DNA from 2 places in the Leucobacter aridicollis genome. Region 1 is predicted to be linked to the other one. Evidence: predicted binding sites of a transcription regulator. Region 1 holds the regulator's gene; the other holds the start of a gene.
What was found. The regulator LexA, encoded in region 1, represses DNA repair genes until DNA is damaged. The targets are predictions, from matches to a motif close to TCGAACANNTGTTCGA.

Region 1 (11,094 bases):
AGAGATGCTCGGCACCCCCGGCCCAGACACCATCCGAGCAATCACCTACGTGCCAGGCACCTTCACCAGCCTCAACTCGTTCTACAACGGATCTGTTCAAGAAATCGCCAAGTTCCTGACAGGCAAGGACGGACTTTCGGGAAGTGTCGCGTTCGTGTACAAGGACGGCCTATTCCCCGGAGAAAACGGGCAGACCGGGAATGCGAACATGCTTCGAATCACCGAAGCAAACGACCTCGAATTCGGTCGGTTGGCAGGTGAGCAGCTCGCGCGCTTCCAGGCCGGAATGAGGGCAGACCCGTACCTGTCTGGGGTGAAACAGATGGGGGCCGGCCACAGTTGGGGACTCGCGAACCTCACGAGTTCTGAGGTCGCGGGTGCCCGCTACAACACCGTGATCTCGCTCGCAGGAGCCTGGATGCTCCCTGATTGGGAACCCACGGCTACAACCGGATACCTTGACGTTTCCTACGAAGACATTTTGACGCGTGCGCAGCGAGAAGGCTACGTCGGTGAGGGAAGATATCCACGAAGGGACCCCGCGTTCACGAGCCTGGTGTACCCAGGCTACGGCGAATTCGACCCCAGCCTGGGTGAACTCATGGACAACCACAACCTCATCGCCACTGCCAAAGATGATAACCAAGACGTGCTTGATACGTTGAAGGAGGCCCTCGAACGATGAACATGAAACGTGTATTTGGTTTGATGCTCGTTGCGGGGGTACTGAGCCTGACCGGGTGCTCATCGCTCACGGCGGCCTCACAGAAGGAGCCAAAAGTGGACACAAAACTGACGTGGCAGGAAGCAAAAGCGGCTACCCAGGAAATGGAACGTGAAATCGCTGAACTGATACCCAAAGACGTCATCGTCAACGTCTACCAAGTAGACACAGGGACGCTCATGTCTTGCGGAGACGGGGCGGACAGCTGGTTCGGCGGCATGACCGTCACCGTTGCTAAGGGCACCGACATCGAAGCGATCGTTCGCGACATCGAAACCCATTATGAAAGTACGGAGTACGCTACGAGTAACCGGTTGAGCCTCAATGGGCACTACAAAATAGCGGTGAAAGACCCGGAAACCACGATACGCATCATCGTTGGGGAAGGCCTTGAGCCGACCCATATTGACATTGATTCAGCGTCTGAGTGCTTCGTGCTCCCCGAAGGCGTCTACCGCGGCGGCGACTTCTAAGCATCTAACGCCAATGAAACCGCAAAGCGTCATCGGTCTCCTCGTCGGGTTGCTCGCCCTCGCAGGGTGTGCGCAACCCGCGGAGCGTCCGTCTTTTGCGGAGGTGAAGGCCGCGACTCAATCAATGGAGCGTGAGCTCGCAGGCGCGACGCCTGAAGGTGTCTTTGTGAAGTTTGCGCAGGCCGGAACGGGTGAGTTATCTGTATGTCAGAGGAGCTGGTATCGGTGGCATGGTGACGCAGTGATCACCGTCGCTGCAGGCACTGATACCGACGCAATCATCCAGGACTTTGAAGACCACTTCACAAAGGCCGGCTACGAAACGCATTCAGATCCTGACGTGTTCCGGCAACACAGGTTAGGGATCACCGATCCAGAAACAGGCACAACAGTTCGTGTCGCTACAGGGTTTGCTCCGGACCAGATCCGGTTGTCGTCGGCTTCTGAATGCTTCTTCAGCCCTGGCGGTGAGGCCCCCGAACTCTAGCGGTTACACCGAGCAGCGGCAGGATTGCGTGCTGTGGTGCGTGAAGGTTGGGGTGCTCGAGACCATCGGGATCGGAGCGGTCCGAGACTGGGCAGGGTCACTGCGGGTGGCCTCGTCGACCCGAAAGCTACATCGTCGACGCGATCACCTTGGGCGTGCGAGTTAGACGGAGCGGAAGACCGCGACGACCTTCCCGAGTACCTCGGCATGGTCGCCAAGAATCGGCTCGAAAGCGCTATTTCGGGGCAGTAGCCATGTGTGGCCGTCGCGCCGCCTGAATACCTTCACGGTTGCTTCGCCATCGAGCATGGCGGCGACGATGTCTCCGTTGTCGGCCTCGCGCTGCTGGCGAACGACGACGAAGTCGCCGTCGCAGATCGCAGCGTCAATCATCGAGTCTCCGACAACCTTCAGCATGAATAGCTGGCCGTCGCCCACGAGCTGGCGGGGGAGCGGTACGACCTCCTCGACCTGCTGGTCGGCGGTGATCGGAACGCCTGCGGCGATCTGACCCACCAGCGGAACGTATGCGGTCTCCTGGGTCTCCGTGGCCGGCGCGTCTGCGATGGCGCTGCTCGTGACCGCGAGCTCGACGAGGATCTCGAGCGCGCGTGGGCGGTTAGGGTCGCGCCGGATGTAGCCCCCGAGCTCGAGGCGGCTGAGCTGGTGTGTGACGCTCGACAGTGACGAGAGTCCGACGGCGTCGCCGATCTCGCGCATGCTCGGCGGGTAGCCCCGTGACTCAACGGAGCGCGCGATGAACTCGAGGATCGCCTGCTGCTTTTCGGTCAACGGCTTTTGTGGGGGTGAGGCCAGATCGCTCATGGCTCGTCCTCTCGAGTCTGGGATCGCGGCCGATTGGCCGCTGGAGTCGGGCTGCTATTCACGGAGAAACGGTGAATGTCGGTGGTCACTGGTTAGGTGAGGGCACTGTTCGAACCCTAGCTCGGATGTTCGAGGCGAGGCAAACATTTGTTCGAGTGTCGCGCGGATTCGCGTCAAACTTCTTCGAATTCTTGCCTTGCGAAATCGTTCATTCGAAGATATATTCGAAATAGATGTTCGACCGAACGGTATTTGTTCGAACACTCTCAAGAGAGGAACCCCTCATGACTGCTACAGCAACTGTCACCGCAATGGGCCCCCGCATCGATGCAGACCGGGCCGGCGTGCGCGCTGTCTTTTCCCCGACCGCAGCCGCGCCCAAGACCCGGCTCAAGCTGACTCGCCGCGGGCGCGTGGTCTTTGGGGGTCTTGCCACCATTCTTATTGCTGGGGCGCTTGGCGTCGCGGCGTCGTTCGCGGCCCCGGGCGCGGTCGCCAACGGCGCGGCAAGCTCGCAGGAGTTTCCATACGTTGTGGCGCAGTCCGGCGACTCGCTGTGGAGTATTGCTTCCGCGCTGGAGCCGACCGCAGACCCCCGCGACGTGGTGGCAGAAATTCAGCGTCTGAATCAGATGCAGGCAGCAGACCTGCAAGCCGGCGATGCGATTGCTGTTCCTCTGCGCTTCGCGGGCGACGAGGCGACCTTCCCGGCGTCCGACCTCTCGTAGCTGGCAGTTGCCCGGCGCAGTTGGTGCTCTTTCTTTCGTGGCCGAGGAATCGTCGGTGGCCGCTGAGTAGACTAAAGAGGTGGCTGAATTGAGCGATCTCCCTCTCCGTGACAATCTCGTCGGTAAGACCCCGTACGGTGCACCGCAGGCTGCGGTCCCTGTGAGTCTCAACGTGAACGAGAATACGCACCCGCTTCCCGAGGCCTTCATCGCGGAAGCGACGGAGGCGCTTGCTGCCGCGCTGCGCAACGTCAACCGCTACCCAGACCGCGAGTTCATCGGGCTGCGCGAGGCACTCGCCGACTACCTCGGCCACCGCCTCACCCCCGAACAGGTGTGGGCGGCGAACGGCTCGAACGAAGTGCTCCAGCAGATCCTGCAGGCGTTCGGTGGTCCCGGTCGCACACTGATGAGCTTCACTCCCACCTACTCGATGTACCCGTTGCTTGCCGACGGTACCGACACCGGGTGGATCGGAGTTCCCCGCAATGCTGACTACACCGTGACCCCCGAGCTCGTTGTCTCGGCGATTGCCGAGCACAAACCCGACATCGTCGTGCTCTGCGCTCCAAACAACCCCACAGGCACCCCGATGGCGCTTGAGACGATCCTCTCGGCATACGACGCGTTCAATGGCATCCTCATCGTCGACGAGGCCTACAAGGAGTTCGACACCGAGAACGAGACCGCAATCTCGCTGCTCGAAGGCCGCCACCGTCTGATTGTCAGCAGGACGATGAGCAAGGCCTTCGCCTTCGCGGGGGTCCGACTTGGCTATCTTGCTGCAGACAGCGCCATCGTTGACGCGCTCCGCCTTGTTCGGCTCCCGTACCACCTCTCCGGCCTGACACAGGCCGCTGCGACTACTGCTGTGAAGCACGCCGACGCGATGCTCGCCACCGTCGACGAAATTCGCGCCCAGCGAGACCGGCTGGCAGGTGCGCTCACCGGCCTCGGATACGTTGTCCACGAGTCGGGCTCGAACTTCTTGCTCGTCGGTGGATTCGCCGATCCAAGCGAGGTATTTGAACGCCTTCGCGCCCAAGGCATTCTCGTTCGCGACCTCGGGATAGCCGGCCACGTCCGCATCACTGCTGGTACAGCTGAAGAAACGTCCGCTGTTATCGCGGCGATCACAGAGTTTGGCCCGGCAGGCGCTGTCTAGGTGATCCAGGCTGGCAGCGAATGCGGTCGGATGCTGCGGGCACCAAAGGTTTAACGGCAAAACTATCGGGAAAGCCAGTTAGGCTCGGTTGCATGCCTCAGCCCATCGAGTCGCTCGACCGCCCTTCCCTTGAACGCCGCTACCGTCGCATGCGCTTGGCGACAGTCATCCTCGCTGCCGTCGCATTGCTGCTTGTTGCAGCCCTCGGTGCTCAGGGGCTGCAAGGAACGACCGGGGGCTCCGGGGCGAGCGGCTCAACCACCGGTCAAGGTGCTGGGGCAGAGGGCGCCGGAAACGACGGAGAGCAGACGGCCGATACCTGCCCGGTTGTCGATCGCCTCGATCCCAACGACCCGAGAGCGCTCGGCGACATCGATGCGCCGGTCGTGTTGCACGAGTGGACAGACTTCCGCTGCCCGTATTGCGGCTCCTTCTCGCGAGACACGCTGCCCGTGCTGATCGAAGAGTACGTCGAGACCGGCAAGGTCCGGCTCGAGATCCACGACGCGGCGCTCGTCGGCGGCGAGAACTCGATCCTCATCGCGGCCGCCTCGCGCGCGGCGGGGGAGCAGGGCAAGTATTTTGAGTTCTACGATGCCGTCTACCACGCGCCCGAGAGCGCGCATGACGCCAACGGTGAGCTCACAGTCGACACGCTTGTCTCGTTCGCGAAGGATGTCGGCGTGAAAGACATCCCAGCGTTCACTGCTGACGTCGAGAGTGGAAAGTTCGAAGATGCCGTGCGCAAGGACACCGCGGAAGCGCAGTCGATCGGTGTGACCGGGGTGCCGTTCTTCGCGACCACTGGCTGCGGCCAGGTCATGTCTGGCGCGCAGCCGGTAGAGACGTTCCGGGCACAGCTTGACGCTGCCATCGAAGCCGCCAAGAAGTAACGGCTCCGCATGGATCTGAGCCTGCTCGGCGCGTTACTTGGCGGAACTCTCGCGCTTCTCAGCCCCTGCTCGGTGATGGTGCTGCCGGCGTTCTTCGCCTACGCGTTCCACAGTCCGCGAGAACTGTTCTCACGTACAGGCGGCTTCTTTCTCGGGCTCGCGACTGCGCTCGTGCCACTCGGTCTGCTGGCGGGCACCCTCGGCGCGTGGGTGGTCGCGCACCGGAACGGCATCATGACCTGGGTGCTCGTGCTCGTGATCGTGTTGGGGGCGGTGATGCTGCTTGGAGTTCCGCTTCCGGCCCTCACCCGTCAGCAGAGTGCGAAGGGGACTTCGGTCGCATCGGTGTACGCGCTTGGCGCGGTGTACGGTCTTGCCGGCGGATGCGCCGGGCCGATCTTCGGCGCGGTTCTCGCGATGGCAGCGTTCGGCGGCAATGCGCTCATGGGCGGGTTCACGATGCTGCTCTACGCCGCCGGAATGACAGTTCCACTGCTGCTGCTCGCGCTCGTGTGGACGCGAATCCCTGGTGTGCGCGCACTCATGCGACCGCGTGAACTCGTGATCGGACGTTGGCGGAACGCCTGGTCGAACATCATCGGCGGACTCCTGACGATCGCTGTCGGTGTATTCATGCTTGTTACCGACGGCGCGCAGAAGTTCACGGGGGTACTCGACGCGAGCACGCAGGCGGGTCTCGAGGCCGACGTCATGCGAGCAACCTCGGGGGTCTCGAACCTGCTCGTGCTCGCGATCGGGGCGGGGCTCGCGCTTGCCGTTTGGGCCGCGATGCGTTGGCGCGCGAGGCAGCGAGCAACCGACGCCGCGCGGTAGGATCGAGAACATGACCGCAGCTGCACGCATCGCGACGCTTGAACGCGCCACCAGTGAGTCCGCTATTCGACTAAGCCTGAACCTTGACGGTACCGGCGAAGCCGACATCGAGACTGGGGTGCCGTTCTTCGATCACATGCTCACGGCATTCGCGCGGCACTCGCTCACCGACCTCACGGTGCGGGCCGAGGGCGACGTCCATATCGATGTGCACCACACCGTCGAGGACACCGGCATCCTGCTCGGGCAGGCGATCCTCGAGGCGCTCGGTGACAAGAGCGGCATCTCTCGCTACGGCGACGCATTTGTGCCGCTCGATGAAGCGCTCGCGCAGGCCGTCGTCGACATCTCGGGCCGGCCATACCTTGTCCACTCCGGCGAGCCCGCTGGCTTCGAGTTTCACCTTATCGGCGGCCACTTCACCGGCTCAATGGTGCGCCACTTCTTCGAGGCGATCACACTGAACGCCCGACTGTCTGTGCACCTCCGACTCATCGAGGGTCGTGACCCACACCACATCGCTGAGGCTGAATTTAAGGCGTTCGCGCGTGCGTTCCGCACCGCGAAGGCGAAGGATCCGCTTGTGACCGGCATTCCGTCCACAAAGGGCGCCCTGTGAGCGCAGGCGGTGCACCGCGCGTAGCCGTACTCGATTACGGGTCGGGCAACGTGCACTCCGCGGTGAAAGCGTTGATTCGTGCTGGCGCCGACGTCGAGCTCACGGCCGACCCGCAGACGGTCATGGAAGTTGACGGGCTTTTCGTGCCCGGCGTCGGTGCGTTCGATGCAGTGATGGCGCAGCTGCGCGCGATCCAGGGTCACGAGCTTATCGGTCGGCGGCTCGCAGGCGGTCGGCCGGTGCTCGGCGTCTGCGTCGGACTGCAGGTGATGTTCGAGCGCGGAATCGAGCGTGGCGTCGAGACAGAGGGGCTCGGCGAGTGGCCGGGGACCGTCCGTCAGCTCGAAGCTCAGACGCTGCCGCACATGGGCTGGAATACCGTTTCGGTGCCCAAGGACTCAGTACTACTGCGTGGCCTCGGAGACGAACGCTTCTACTTCGTGCATTCGAATGCGGCGACCGACTGGACACTTGAGGGCCGCTCTGCAGCGACAGCTCCGAAAGTGACGTGGTCTGAGTACGGCGAGCCATTCATCGCGGCGGTCGAGAACGGCCCACTGAGCGCCACACAGTTTCACCCAGAGAAGTCCGGCGAGGCCGGGATCCAGCTGCTGCGCAACTGGATCAATTCTCTGGCCCCCACCCGCACCACCAAGGAGAACTGATGACCGAGCTCGCGACGAGCCCGAAGCTGCAACTACTGCCCGCGATCGACATGGTCGATGGCAAGGCCGTGCGGCTCACGCAGGGCGCGGCAGGAACCGAGACGAACTACGGCAGCCCGGTCGACGCGGCGATGGACTGGATCGAACAGGGCGCCGAATGGATCCACCTTGTCGACCTCGACGCGGCCTTCGGGCGCGGCACCAACGTCGGTGTGGCCCGCAAGATTATCGCCCGTGCGGGAAGCCGAGTGAAGATTGAGTTCTCTGGTGGTATCCGCGACGACAAGAGCCTTGAGGCGGCGCTCGAGATGGGCGCAGCGCGCGTCAACCTCGGCACGGCAGCGCTTGAGAACCCTGAGTGGACTCGCGCGGTGATCGCGCACTATGGAGAGCAGATTGCGGTTGGACTTGACGTGCGTGGAGAGACTCTTGCGACGCGCGGCTGGACTGAGGACGGCGGCAATCTGTGGGACGTGCTTGAGCGTCTCGAGGATGCTGAGTGCCCGCGGTACGTCGTCACTGATGTGACGAAGGACGGCATGATGGCCGGCCCAAACGTTGAGCTACTTAAGAAGGTCTGTTCGCGCACAGACCGCCCGGTGGTCGCGTCAGGCGGAATCTCCACCCTTGACGACATCGCGACGCTTCGCGAGGCCGTGCCTCACGGGGTTGAGGGCGCCATTATCGGCAAGGCGCTCTACGATGGCGCGTTCACGCTGCCGGCAGCCCTCGACGTCGCCGGCAGGTAGCGGCGGGCCTCAGCATGGCGATCAAGAAGCTTCCGTCGACGGGTGACACCCCGCGGTCGACCGGGGTTCCCGAGAGCCTCGTTGCTGGCGGCGCTGCCGACTCGGCGGGGTTTCCGTGGGCTGGCCGAACGTTCGACCATCACGAAACAGCCTTCGCCGACGACGACGGTGCCACGCCCCCGGCGCTAGCGGCGGCTGTCGCGGCGATGCGCGCGGCAGGGGAGCGCTACCGCGTTGACGGTGCCGCGCCTGCGGTCATCGAGGAGCTTGCCGCGCTGCGACAGGCCGTGCTCATCGAGCTCTCGAAGAGCCGGGTGCTCGTGCCGTTGCTCGCGGAGGCTGGCGAGCTCGGGGAGACCCCCGACGGCAGGATTGTGGAGAAGACGCAGGAGCTCTCGATCGTGACTGTGGCGAGCCCTGACGGCAGGCGGGTGATGCCAGTATTCTCCTCCGTCGAGGCGATGCAGCGCTGGAATCCCGGCTCCAGGCCGATCCCGGTCCCGGGACCGCAGGCGGCGATCGCCGCGGCTCAAGAGGGAACCGACCTCATCATTGTCGATCCAGGATCGCTTGACGTACAGTTTGGGGTTCGGCGACCTGAGCTTGAGTCGATGGCGCTCGGCACGCCGCAGCTCCCCGCATGGGCAGACCCCGCCGTGCGCCAGGCGTTTCTCGAAGGTGCAGCAGGCGAGCCATCGCTACGCGCGCTCGCACTCCTCCCAGGCGACCCTGTGGGTGACCTCACCGCGCCCGAGACCGAAGTGCACCTCCTGCTTGACGATGGACTCGACCGAGACGGCCTCACTGCGCTGCTCGGGGCGCTGCAGGAACGCTGGGCAAGGATTGAACTCATCGCCGAGCGCGTCGATTCGATGCGCTTCGTTCCGAGGGCTTCCTGACGGAGGCCACGCGAGAACGGGCGGGTGGATGCCTGCTCGTCACCCGCCCGCTCTCGTGGTGGCGTTAGCCGGCGACGTAGAGCGCGATTGTTTCCGCGACGAGCGCGGGCGTATCCTCGCCATCGATCTCAACCGTTGTCTTCGACCCGACCCGCCAGCCCTGCTTGCTCTCCTCTGCCGAGACAATCTCGACCCGTGCTCGCACCCGCGACCCAGCTTTTACTGGCTGCAGGAAGCGAACGCGATCTAGGCCGTAGTTCACCGCCATTGCGACGTTGCCGATATCGATTAGGCCGCCACTCAGGTGAGGGATCAGTGACAGGGTGAGGTAGCCGTGCGCAATCGTTGAGCCGAAAGGGCCGGCGGCTGCGCGTTCGACATCGAGGTGGATCCACTGGTGGTCGCCAGTGGCATCGGCAAACGCCTGAATCCGATCCTGATCGACGAGCAGCCAGTCGCTCACTGCTGACTGCCCGATCGCGTCGGGTAGTGCCGCGGGATTCGACACCGAGATAGTCATGCCTTCGGCCCTCCGGCCACGTACAGCACCTGGCCCGAGACGAAGCTGGCCTCTTCTGAGCAGAAGAAGGCTGCCGCGTTCGCAATGTCTTCAGGTTTGCCTGCGCGTGCGACGGGAATCTCGGAGACCATGTGGCCGACGAAGTCGTCGAACTGCACGCCCATCCGATCCGCCGTGGCCCGCGTCATGTCCGAGACAATGAAGCCCGGCGCGATCGAGTTCGCCGTGACGCCGTATCGGCCAAGCTCGATTGCGAGCGTCTTCGTGAAGCCTTGCATTCCTGCCTTCGCGGCCGAGTAATTCGCCTGGCCGCGGTTACCGAGCGCCGAAGTGCTCGACAGGTTCACGATGCGACCCCACCCCGCCTCGACCTGGTGCTTTTGCACCGCGCGGCTCATGAGGAAGGCGCCACGCAGGTGCACGCCGAGCACCGCGTCCCAGTCATCTTCGGTCATCTTGAAGAGCATGTTGTCGCGGATGATGCCCGCGTTGTTGATGAGGATCGTCGGCGCGCCGAGCTCCTCGGTGACCCGCGCGACGGCTGCATCGACCGCGGCACTGTCTGCGACGTTTGCACCCACGGCGATAGCCCGCCCGCCTGCGTCTGTGATGGCTGTCACTGTGTCGGCGCACGACGACTCGTCGAGATCGAGCACGGCGACGGCGTGGCCATCCTTGGCGAGCCGAAGCGCGGTAGCCGCGCCGATACCCCGCGCCGCTCCTGTCACGATGGCAATGCGATTCATGTTGGATTCCTTTCGAATGAGGTGAAGATGTTCCCGCGGATGGGAGGGTCGGGCTACAGGCGCTCGAGCACCATGGCCATTCCTTGACCACCGCCGACGCACATGGTTTCGAGGCCGTAGCGACCGCCGGTCTCCCGCAAGCCGTTGATGAGTGTTGAGGTGATGCGCGCACCCGTCATGCCGAACGGGTGGCCGACAGCAATCGCGCCTCCGTGGACGTTGAGTCGATCTTCATCGATGCCAAGCTCTCGGGCGGATGGGATGACCTGAGCTGCGAACGCCTCATTGATCTCTACGAGGTCAATGTCGCCGATCGCGAGGCCAGCCTGCGAGAGCGCACGCTTCGATGCTTCGACCGGGCCGAGCCCCATGATCTCGGGGGAGAGGCCGCTGACTCCGGTCGACACGATCCGTGCGAGCGGCTGCAGGCCGAGCTCGTTCACGACCCTCTCGGATACGACAACGACGGCTGCAGCGCCGTCGTTAAGCGGGCAGCAGTTCCCCGCGGTGACAGTGCCGTCGGGGCGGAAAACAGGATCGAGGCCGGCGAGGGCCTCGAGGGTGACGCCGGGACGAGGGCCATCATCCGCGGCGACAACAGTGCCGTCTGCGAGAGTGACCGGGGTGATGTCGCGGGTCCAGAAGCCCGAAGCGATCGCTGCTTCGGCGCGCTGCTGGGAGCGCGCGGCGAACGCATCCTGCTCGTCACGCGTGATGCCGTGCAACTGCGCGACGTTTTCCGCGGTCTGGCCCATCGCGATGTACGG
Region 2 (11,094 bases), 670 kb from region 1:
GCCAAGCGGGAATGTTGCGTCGACATTCTGGAGGTTGTTCGAACGGGCGCCGACGACCTTGAGCTCGCGATTCTTGTCGAGTGGCCTGCGCGTCAGTGGCGTCTCTATGGCGCGGCGGCCAGCGAGATAGTCGCCCGTGACTGAGTTGGTGTTCGCGCGCAACTCGGGAAGCAGCCCCGAGTGGACCACGGTGCCACCCTCGACGCCGGCGCCGGGGCCAATGTCGACAAGCCAATCCGCTGCCTCAATCGTCTCCTCATCGTGCTCAACGACGATGAGCGTGTTGCCAAGGTCACGGAGCTTCACGAGCGTTTCGATAAGGCGCCTGTTGTCGCGCTGGTGCAGGCCGATTGACGGCTCATCAAGCACGTACAGCACTCCCGTAAGTCCCGAGCCAATCTGGGTCGCGAGCCGGATGCGCTGGGCCTCGCCGCCTGACAGGGTGCCTGCGGCGCGAGCGAGCGTCAAGTACCCAAGCCCAACCTCGATGAGGAAGTCGAAGCGGAGCCTGATCTCGCGAAGCACCTGAGCGGCGATCTTCGCGTCTCGTTCGCTGAGTTCGACGCTGTCAAAGAAGTGCTTGGCGTCGAGCAGACTGAACTCGCCAACACTCGCGATCGACTCGTCATCGACGGTCACCGCGAGCACTTCAGGCTTCAGTCGCTGGCCGTTGCAGACGTGGCAGGGAACTTCACGCAGAAACTCGGACCATCGCTCGCGGCGGTTGTCGCTTTCGGCCTCAGCGTACTGCCGCTCGATGAACGGGATGACACCCTCAAACCCGCTTGTGTACTTTACCTCTCTGCCGAACCGGTTCTTCCAGCGCACGTTGACCTTGAAGTCGTTGCCTCGAAGTACAGCCTCCTGCACGTCTTCGTCGAGCTCGCCCCAGGGGGTCTTCAGTGAGAAGTCGAGGTCTTTTGAGAGGCCAACGAGAAGCTTCTCGTAGTACTGGTAGAGGCTCTTGCCCTGACTCGTCCACGGAATGATCACGCCCTCGCTGATTGACAGCTCAGGGTCGCCAAGCACAAGGTCTTCGTCGACAGACATGCTGGTACCGAGCCCGGAGCACGTTGGGCACGCGCCGAAGGGGGCGTTGAACGAGAATGTCCGTGGCTCAATCTCCGTGAGTTGAACTGGGTGCTGATTCGGGCATGAGAGTTGCTCCGAGAACAGCTGCATGCGGTCATCTGCGTCTTGGTCGCGGTCAACATAGTCGATCTGCACCGTGCCGTCTGCGAGCCGAAGTGCGGTCTCCAGTGAGTCGGTGAGCCTGCCCAGCCCATCCGGAGAGGCGACGAGTCTGTCGATAACGACCGAGATATCGTGCTTGATCTGCTTCTTCAGTTTCGGTGGGTCGCTGAGCTGGATGAGCTCGCCATCCACTATCGCGCGGGAGTATCCAGTCGCCGCGAGCTCCTGGAACAGGTCGACGAACTCGCCCTTCTTCTTTGAGACGACGGGTGCAAGCACCTGAAAGCGGGTGCGCTCCTCGAGCTGCATGAGGCGGTCGGCAATCTGCTGCACGGTCTGAGACTCGATGCGTTCGCCGCATACCGCACAGTGCGGGATACCGACCCTGGCCCAGAGCAGACGCATGTAGTCATAGATCTCAGTAATCGTGCCCACTGTCGAGCGCGGGTTGCGGTTCGTTGATTTCTGGTCAATCGACACGGCGGGGCTCAGCCCCTCGATAAAGTCGACGTCGGGCCTGTCGACCTGGCCAAGAAACTGCCTGGCGTAGGCGCTCAATGACTCGACGTAGCGACGTTGCCCTTCCGCGAAGATCGTGTCGAACGCGAGGCTCGACTTACCGCTGCCCGATAGGCCAGTAAAGACAACGAGCGAGTCCCGCGGAATCGAAAGGTCAACGTTCTTGAGGTTGTGCACCCGAGCGCCCTGGACACTGATGTGCGCGTGCGCTGCCGAGGAACGAATAGGTGTTTTGCTCTGAGAAGTCACTCCCCTAGCTTAGCGTCTCCCCGCCCACGATTCGAACATGTGTTCTAAAAAACTTCCGTGTTCGCCGCTGGCGTCAGCCTAGAGAACAAGCTCGGAGTATGCCAGTCTTGACAGTCGAGACAAAATCATCTGATGAATGAGGTAGTGATCATGGCAGCTTCCGCATCTGGAGCACCCCCGCGCCCGGCGCGACCCCAGATAGTGCTTTCCGTCAAGGAGCGTGTGCAGCTCAGCCCGCACCTCGTGCGTATCGTCGCGCACGGGCCGGGCATGGCGCAAATCGATGCGGGACCGTATACAGACGCCTACAGCAAGATGCTCTTCAGGCAACCAGGCAGCGGCATCGAGCCGCCCTACGACCTCGACGCGCTGCGCGACGAGGTGCCACCCGAGGAGATGCCATCGACCCGCACCTACACGGTGAGGCGCGTGGATCACGGGGCAGGCGAGCTCTGGATCGACTTCGTCGTGCACGGCACCGAAGGCATCGCGGGGCCGTGGGCGGCTGCGGCCGAGCCAGGCGATCCCGTGGTGCTTCGGGGAATTGGAGGTGGGTACGCCCCCGATCCGAGCGCCGACTGGCACCTACTTGCGGGCGACGAGTCTGCGATTCCCGCGATCGCCTCGGCGCTCGAGGCGATGCCCGAAGACGCGGTAGGCGTCTGCTTCATCGAGGTCGCGGGCGAGGCCGACGTGCTCCAGCTCCGTAGCCCAGCTGGCATCACGGTGAACTGGCTGTTCCGTGGCACTGCTGCGGCGGGGACGTCGACTGTGCTTGTCGACGCCGTGCGCGAAGCCGAGTGGCTGCCCGGCCGCGTGCATGTCTTCGTGCACGGCGAACGCGGCGCGATGAAGGCGCTGCGTCCATACTTCACGGACGAGCGTGGAATTGATCGCGCAAGCCTGTCGCTCTCTCCCTATTGGGCGTATGGCCGCCGTGAGGATCGCTTCCAAGCAGAAAAGCGCGAGGCGATCGGGCAAATCTAGCGAGCTGCGGCCGTGAGCACGCAGTACTGGTGAGTGAGCTGCATTGCCTGCTCCAGGTGCGACGTCACGAAGCAGCGCGCTCCGGGGCTGAATCAGCGTGTCGAAACGCCCATCGCATGTGGTCGCTTGTCAGGAAGTCGCCTATTCCGATCATGAGCAGGCTAAAAACGATCTGCTCGGTGATCATCCAACCTGGGTACAGCCCTGGGATTGCGGCAATCACGAGTGTCACGACTGGGAATATCTGGGTGAAGAGTCTGAGTCGCTTATAGGCCCACCGCCAGCCGAGTGATGCCCGCCAAGCGAAATAGCCGAGCGTGAGCGTCATGCCAAGCACGACTACCGTTCGCATCCACACGGCAACTGGCACTGATGAGCCGGAGCCCACGAGGATGGCAGCAGTAGCGACCGCTCCAACACCGAGCAGCAGTTCGGCGCCAAGCAGCCACCGAATCCAGCTGAACGCTCTGCGCGTCTTCGCGTGGGCGAGTTCTGCCGCAGCGATTCGTTCCCCGGCCCCGCGGCCACCGGCCAGCCTATCGATCTTCCGTAGGAGGGATTCCCAAGTCATGGCCTCAGGCTACGCGCGTTTCCCCGGGCGTCGGGTCGCAGCTAGTGAAAATCATTCAAAGGGATGACGGGGGTGCGAGCTATGCTGCGTCCATGACACTTGCATTCAACTTCATTGGTATCGTCACTAACGACCTCTCGGCGTCACTCGCGTTCTACCGCACTCTCGGCCTCGATATTCCGGAGGGGGCCGAAACGGAGGCGCATGTCGAGGTCCTGCTTGACGGAGGGATGCGTATCGGCTGGGACACACTGGAGACAATTCGAGGCTTCGACCCAGCCTACGAGCTGCCGTCAGGCAGTCACCGCGTCGCATTTGCCTTTGAGGCTGTGTCACCGGCAGAAGTCGACGAGGTGTTTGCCAAGCTCGTGGCGGGCGGGGCTCGTTCCCGAGTTGAGCCGTGGGATGCGTTTTGGGGCCAGCGCTACGCGACAGTCATGGATCCTGACGGGAACGCGATCGACCTCTATGCGCCGCTTTCAGTGAGCTAGCGGGGTTGGCGGCGTATGCACGCGCCGCCAACCCCGGCGGCTGCCTAGATGTGACCTGCAGCGTCCATGCTGCGCAACTCGCGCTTCATCTCGGAGACCTCGTCGCGAAGCCGCGCCGCGAGCTCAAACTTGAGCTCCTCTGCGGCGAGCAACATCTGCGAGGTGAGGTCGGCGATGATCTCCTCGAGCTTGTCTGCGCCCTCCGCACCGATCGCTCCCGCCCGCGACGCGGCCTTGCCCTTCGTTCGCTGCGGTGAGCCCTTCTGCGCGTGCCTGGACGTTCGGTTCGCGAGCACCTCGTCCGTATCTGCGGCCTCCCGGTTGAGTACCTCCGTGATGTCGCCGATCTTCTTGCGCAGCGGCTTCGGATCGATCCCATGCTTGGTGTTGTACTCGATCTGGATCTCGCGGCGCCGGTTCGTTTCCTCGATAGCAAGCTGCATCGACGGCGTGATTCGGTCGGCGTACATGTGTACCTCGCCCGAGACATTTCGCGCCGCGCGGCCGATCGTCTGGATGAGTGAGGTCGATGACCGGAGGAACCCCTCCTTGTCGGCATCGAGGATGGCGACAAGCGACACCTCAGGAAGGTCGAGACCCTCACGCAGCAGGTTGATGCCAACGAGCACGTCGAACACGCCGGCGCGCAACTCCGTGAGCAGCTCTACCCGTCGAAGTGTGTCGACGTCGGAGTGCAGGTAGCGCACCTGGACGCCGGCCTCTTCCATGAAGGTGGTGAGCTGCTCAGCCATTTTCTTTGTGAGCGTCGTGACGAGCACACGCTCGTCGCGCTCGACCCTGCGGCGTACCTCCTCGAGGAGATCGTCGATCTGCCCCTCCGAGGGCTTCACGACGATTTCTGGATCGACGAGCCCAGTCGGTCGGATGATCTGCTCGACCACGCCGTCGGCGAGTTCCATCTCGTACTTCCCTGGGGTCGCCGAGAGGTAAACGGTCTGGCCGACGCGTTCCTTGAACTCGCCAAACTTCAGCGGGCGGTTATCCAGCGCACTCGGGAGTCGGAACCCGTGGTCGACAAGCGTGCGCTTTCGCGACGAGTCGCCCTCATACATCGCACCAATCTGCGGCACTGTCACGTGCGACTCGTCAATGACGACAAGAAAGTCGTCAGGGAAGTAGTCAAGCAGACAGTGCGGGGCCTCCCCAGGGACGCGCCCATCCATGTGCATTGAGTAGTTCTCAATGCCAGAGCAGAAGCCGATTTGCTCCATCATCTCGAGGTCAAACGTCGTCCGCATGCGCAGACGTTGCTCCTCGACAAGCTTGTTCTGCGATTTCAGCTCCGCTGAGCGCGCTTCGAGCTCGGTCGAGATGTCAGCCATCGCACGGTTCATGACCTCGCGGCTCGCGACGTAGTGTGACCCGGGGAAGACTGACACGCTCTCGACCTGTTTCACCACGTCGCCTGTGAGTGGATGCAAATAGTACAGCGCCTCGATCTCGTCGCCGAAGAACTCGATCCTGATGGCGAGTTCCTCGTACATCGGAATGATCTCGACAGTGTCGCCCCGCACCCTGAAATTTCCGCGAACGAACTCGATATCGTTGCGCTGGTACTGCATTTGGACGAAGCGCCTGAGCAGCACATCGCGGTCGAGGCGATCCCCAACCTGCAGCGGCACCATTGCCTCGTAATACTCCTCGGGCTTGCCGAGGCCGTAGATGCACGACACTGTCGAGATGACGACGACGTCGCGACGGCTCAGCAATGAGTTTGTTGTCGAGTGGCGAAGACGTTCCACCTCGGCGTTCACCGAGGAGTCTTTCTCAATGAACGTGTCTGTTTGCGGGACGTACGCCTCGGGCTGGTAGTAGTCGTAGTAAGAAACGAAGTATTCAACAGCGTTGTTGGGCATGAGCTCACGAAACTCGTTCGCGAGCTGGGCGGCAAGTGTCTTGTTGTGGGCAAGAATGAGCGTGGGCCGTTGCACCTGTTCAATGAGCCACGCGGTGGTCGCAGACTTCCCTGTTCCGGTCGCGCCGAGGAGCACAATGTCGGTCTCACCGGCATTGATGCGGCTTGCGAGCTGCTCGATTGCTTGCGGCTGATCTCCGCTCGGCTCGTACTCACTGACGACCTCGAACGGGCGAACGCTGCGGGTTGTTTCCATGCAATCAAGCATAATCCTCAGATCGCCCTATTCGAAACTTTGTTCGCATAGGGCGATCTGAGAGTGTTGCTACGGGACGAGGACTGCGCGACCGGCGATGCGTCCGTGGTGGAGGTCGTCGAAGGCCTCGCGCGCGTTGTCGAGTGAGTACGGCACGACCTCTACCGCGATCTTGCCCGCGGCGGCGAGGGCAATGACCTCGCGCATGTCGCTTCGGGTGCCGCCGTAGGCACGCTCGATGTTCACGCCCCACGGCAGCCCGGCACCAGCTCCGGCGCGGTACTCGAATGCGCCCCCGCCGAGGCCGACGAAGCGGATTGCGCCGCCACCGCGGACGACTGACACCGCGAGGTTCACCGTGGGCTGCACCCCGACGAAGTCGAAGACGACGTCGGCGCCTACTCCCCCGGTCTCCGCAAGGATTCGAGTTGCGGCCTCGCCATCGCTCGGAATCGCAAGGTCAGCTCCATGCTGTTCAGCGAAGGCGAGCTTTTCTGTATCGGTGTCGAGCGCAATGACCCTGGCGCCCGTCGTGGCTGCGAGAATCTGCAGTGCCATATGGCCAAGGCCGCCGAGACCGATGAGAACGACTGTCGAGTCACCTGTCATGCGGTCGCGAACCGTGTTGATTGCGTGCATAGGGGTGAGTGCGGCGTCGGCGAGCGGGGCAGCTGCCACTGGATCCAGATCACCGAGAGGATCGAGGTGGCGGGCTTTCACCGCAATGAAATCGGCCATGCCGCCTGGGCTGCCGATACCGGGTGACAGCGGCGCGAGGCTGCCTCGGGGTGCGACGACCTCGCACTGGTTGTCTCGCCCTGCGAGACACTCGCGGCACCGGCCGCAAGACAGGATCAGCGAGACAATCGCCCGATCCCCGACCGTCCAGCCAGAGACGTCGGCCCCCAACTGCTCGACGATGCCCGCCACTTCGTGGCCGAGGGTACTGCCAATGAGTGGGCTCTCATCACCCCCCAGCGATAATGCTGATGTCAGAGTGGCAGACGCCCGCGCCGCCGACGCGCAGGAGTACCTCATCTGGCGCGATCTCGGGGGTTGGCTTCTCTTGTACCTCGACTGTGTTGTTCCGAACGAAGGTGACAGCGCGCATGAAACGGTTCCTCTCCTCAACTGACGACCGGCTCGGTTCAGGGCGTTCGGTGCGTGGTCCAACGGCCCCTCCCCTCACTCCGGCTATTCGTTCCCTTAGGCTACGCCTGTGGCCTCTTCTCTGCTGCACGATCGTTCACAGTTATCAAGTTTCACCAGAATTGGGCGTGATAATCTAGGCCCTCCTAGCCGGAGCATCGACAGAGAGTGGGACTACTTGTGAAACTCGCAGAGGCGCTTGCGCTCCGCGGCGACACGCAGAAACGAATCGCCCAGCTGCGCTCGCGCATCGTTGCGAACGCTCACTATCAAGAGAGCGATACTCCGGTCGAAGATGCAGCTGCACTGCTTGCGGAGGTTGAGCTCGCGGTTGGTGAACTCGAGGTGCTCGTGCGGAGCATTAACGCAACAAACTCAGCGATCCAGCTTGAAATCGCGCCGAAGTCACCGAGCGGCGGCCGCCGCCGCCAACAGAGCGGTGCTGCGACAGCGTCCGAGGTCACGATGACCGACGCGTTAGCGCGTCGCGATAGTCTTCGACTGCGTCACTCGATTCTTGTCGAAGCGGCTGACGCCGCACAGGACCAGGGCATGTTCCGCCAAATGCGATCAGAGCTTCGCCAAATCTCTGCCCTGCAGGTCCCTGACCTGCGCGCCCAGGCCGATACACTCGCCCGAGAACTGCGCGAGCTCGACGCTCAGATTCAGCAGGCGAACTGGCTGAACGACCTCGTCGAGGGCTAGCGATCCAGTAGTAAACCACAACTTCATATGCGCGAGTCGGTACCGATTCGACCAGCGGGCACACCCCGAGCCAGACGGGAAACTCTGGCTTCTAGGAGGGTGGCGGGCAACCCACACACTGACAGTGCAGCCCAGCACTTGGCACATGTGACTGCTTACCCAGCACACTGCACTACCGCGTGCCGGGGTCGAGTCGGGAGGGTGGGGTCGGGGACATTTCGCGAACGTTCGAATCAGTGGTGACCGCAGCGTGGGGTGTTGCCTCCAAGAACTAGTTCCTGAGCCTCAGGTCCAGATTGCCCACGCCTGTGCTTCGAATGTCACTCAGCCCCTGCCAGTCAGCCGCGGCACGCAGTAGCTCTGCCGCAACATCGCTTGTATGCTGAGGCGCCCCAGGCTCCTGCCAGGCCGCCTGCACAAGCAGCGCGTCCCCCGGCCTGTCGGCTTTGAGGTCGATACGCCCTGCGAGCCGCCCTCCCACGAGAAGGGGAAGGCAGTAGTAACCGAACTGTCGTTTCTCTTTCGGAGTGTAGATCTCGATGCGGTAGTGGAAGTCGTGGATTCGCTCGGCGCGCGGGCGGAACCATACGATCGGATCGAACGGAGTCAGCAGTGCGTTCGGCGCGAGTCGCGATGGGATGGCCGCGTCACGGTGCAGCCACGCGATCTCCGGCGTGCCGTTCTTGCCGAGCCAACCCTCGACCTCAACTTGGGTAAGCTCGCCCGACTCGACGAGATCTGCAACCGCGGCCTTCGCCTCCGGGGTCTTCAGCCTGTGGTAGTCGGCGATGTCGGCGAGCGTTCCGACGCCAAGCGAGCGGGCGGCTCGTGCCACAAGTTCGCGCTGCGCGGTCGTGCGGTCGACAGCGCGAAGGTGGGGTTCGGCAATGACCTGTTCCGCAAGCGCGTAGCGACGCTGAAAAGACTCGCGCCCGGCGGACACGACCTCGCCTGCAGCAAACAGTACTTCGACGGCGTGTTTCGTGTCGCTCCAGTCCCACCACGGGCCGCGCTTTTGTCGGGGGCCGTCTTCAAGCTCTCGCACGAGCTGTGGGCCGTCACTGCGTAACCGCTCCCTGACAGCCTCGATGCTGGGAGCGAGGCGCTCCCAGCGGCCGTCGCGCGTGTGGCGTGCGCGAAAGTCATCCATGCGCCACCCGAAGAGAGGCCTGTCCGAGACGGGAATGAACGCGGCCTCGTGGGCCCAGTACTCGGTGAACTCGCCGCTTCTCCAGAGGTGGTCGTCGAGATTGTCTTGCGCGTAGCAGCCGTGACGAGAGAAGACAGGCATGTAGTGACTGCGGGAAAACACGTTCACCGAATCGATCTGCAGCACATGCAGTTTAGAGAGCGCCTTGTCGAACGGGCGGCGCTTCGCAATCTTCGGAGAGTTCGCGAAGCCTTGCGCCGCAAGCGAAACACGGCGCGCCTCGGCGGCGCTCAGTGTGGCGGTGGATCCTGCTGGGGTCATGATGCCACGCTACAGTGTGCCACCGACAGCGGCGCGGGCTGCTCCGTGCAGGCCCGGTGGTGCTGGGGCATAGATCACGACGTGCATGTCGGCAGCGTCTGAGGGGACGAGCCTGTGGTGCTCGAACACGAGCTCGCCATCGGTCGGATGCGTGAAGGTTCGAAGCCGCGAGGTGAACCGGCTCACAGTTTGCTCAGCCCACTGTTCGCGAAACTCCGGACTGAGTTCCGTGAGCGACTCGATGAGCGCGCGGTGGCGCTCTGAGCTCAACCTGACGCCAGACTCTGCTCTGAATTCCGCGAGGAAGCTCCTGCTGTCGCGCTCCCAGTTCGGAAGGAGCTCGCGGTTGCGCGGATCTGTGTAGATGATGCGCAGCAGGTTTCGCTCCGCTGCAGGCGTATCTACGATCGGTCCGTAGAGCCACTCGTAGCCAGCGTTCCAGCCGACGATTGTCCAATCGCTCGTAAGAATGAACGCTGGAAATTCGAAGGCTCTGATGAGGTTCAAGAGATGTGCCGGCGCCTCGTCGGGTGGAGCCGGCTGCTGCGCACGGCCAGGCGTGGCTAGGGCGTGCACGTACTCGGCCTCAGGCTCAGTGAGTTGAAGTACTCGCGCCACCGCATGTAACACCTGGTCGGATGCGTTGATGTCTCGCCCCTGCTCGAGCCAGGTGTACCAGCTCACACTGATGCCTGACAGTGTGGCTACTTCCTCGCGGCTCAGTCCTGTCTCGCTGCGGCGGTTTCCCGGTGGCAGGCCGAGCGCAGCGCGTGATTGCGCGCGCCGTTTGCTGGCGAGGAACTCCCCGAGCTGTTGGCCGCGGGCGGTGCGAGGACGAATCATCAGATCATAGTACTCCTAGTACTAGTACTTCTGCTCACTTCCCGTGCACACAGCCTCGTGGCCTACTGGAACAATGCCCACGTATCGCTCATTCACAGTCACCCATGGCCGCAACATGGCCGGCGCTCGCGCGTTGCTGCGTGCAGCCGGAGTCAACGGCGCCGATCTTGGCCGCAAGCCGATCATCGCCGTCGCGAACTCCTTCACAGAGTTCGTGCCGGGCCACACGCATCTTGCCCCGGTCGGGCGCATCGTCTCCGACGCGATCATTGAGGCTGGCGGTATCCCGCGCGAGTTCAACACGATTGCGGTCGACGACGGGATCGCGATGGGTCACGGAGGCATGCTGTACTCGCTGCCGTCCCGAGACCTCATCGCAGACTCGGTCGAGTACATGGTTGAGGCGCACTGCGCCGATGCGCTCATCTGCATCTCAAACTGCGACAAGATCACCCCGGGAATGCTGCTCGCAGCCTTGCGCCTCAACATTCCGACAGTGTTCGTGTCGGGTGGGCCTATGGAGTCCGGCCGGGCCGTGCTCGCGAACGGAATGGTGCGCACGCTTGACCTCGTCGACGCGATCTCAGACGCGGTCAACGACAGCATCTCGGACGAGGACATGCTGAAGATCGAGGAGTCCGCCTGCCCGACATGTGGATCATGCTCGGGCATGTTCACTGCGAACTCGATGAACTGTCTCACCGAGGCGATCGGGTTGTCGCTGCCTGGCAACGGTTCGACGCTCGCGACTCACACAGCGCGCAAGGCACTCTATGAGAATGC

Region 2: a site for LexA is predicted at 1,994-2,009, ahead of uvrA (excinuclease ABC subunit UvrA). Genes of this name have one in related genera too.

What each region holds. Positions count from the first base shown of each region.
Region 1 covers NZ_CP075339.1:2,406,590-2,417,683, reverse strand. The annotation lists gene KI794_RS10880 (hypothetical protein) at 1-685, shown strand, start outside; gene KI794_RS10875 (hypothetical protein) at 682-1,197, shown strand; gene KI794_RS10870 (hypothetical protein) at 1,211-1,684, shown strand; gene lexA (transcriptional repressor LexA) at 1,847-2,509, opposite strand; gene KI794_RS10860 (LysM peptidoglycan-binding domain-containing protein) at 2,794-3,237, shown strand; gene KI794_RS10855 (histidinol-phosphate transaminase) at 3,317-4,402, shown strand; gene KI794_RS10850 (DsbA family protein) at 4,495-5,295, shown strand; gene KI794_RS10845 (cytochrome c biogenesis CcdA family protein) at 5,305-6,129, shown strand; gene hisB (imidazoleglycerol-phosphate dehydratase HisB) at 6,140-6,748, shown strand; gene hisH (imidazole glycerol phosphate synthase subunit HisH) at 6,745-7,413, shown strand; gene priA (bifunctional 1-(5-phosphoribosyl)-5-((5-phosphoribosylamino)methylideneamino)imidazole-4-carboxamide isomerase/phosphoribosylanthranilate isomerase PriA) at 7,413-8,162, shown strand; gene KI794_RS10825 (SseB family protein) at 8,177-9,061, shown strand; gene KI794_RS10820 (MaoC family dehydratase) at 9,126-9,581, opposite strand; gene KI794_RS10815 (SDR family oxidoreductase) at 9,578-10,327, opposite strand; gene KI794_RS10810 (acetyl-CoA C-acetyltransferase) at 10,381-11,094, opposite strand, start outside.
Region 2 covers NZ_CP075339.1:1,732,111-1,743,204, forward strand. The annotation lists gene uvrA (excinuclease ABC subunit UvrA) at 1-1,962, opposite strand, end outside; gene KI794_RS07770 (siderophore-interacting protein) at 2,095-2,949, shown strand; gene KI794_RS07775 (hypothetical protein) at 3,014-3,520, opposite strand; gene KI794_RS07780 (VOC family protein) at 3,613-4,011, shown strand; gene uvrB (excinuclease ABC subunit UvrB) at 4,056-6,143, opposite strand; gene KI794_RS07790 (zinc-binding dehydrogenase) at 6,213-7,073, opposite strand; gene KI794_RS07795 (hypothetical protein) at 7,111-7,254, opposite strand; gene KI794_RS07800 (DIP1984 family protein) at 7,473-7,997, shown strand; gene KI794_RS07805 (winged helix-turn-helix domain-containing protein) at 8,269-9,468, opposite strand; gene KI794_RS07810 (helix-turn-helix transcriptional regulator) at 9,478-10,311, opposite strand; gene ilvD (dihydroxy-acid dehydratase) at 10,385-11,094, shown strand, end outside.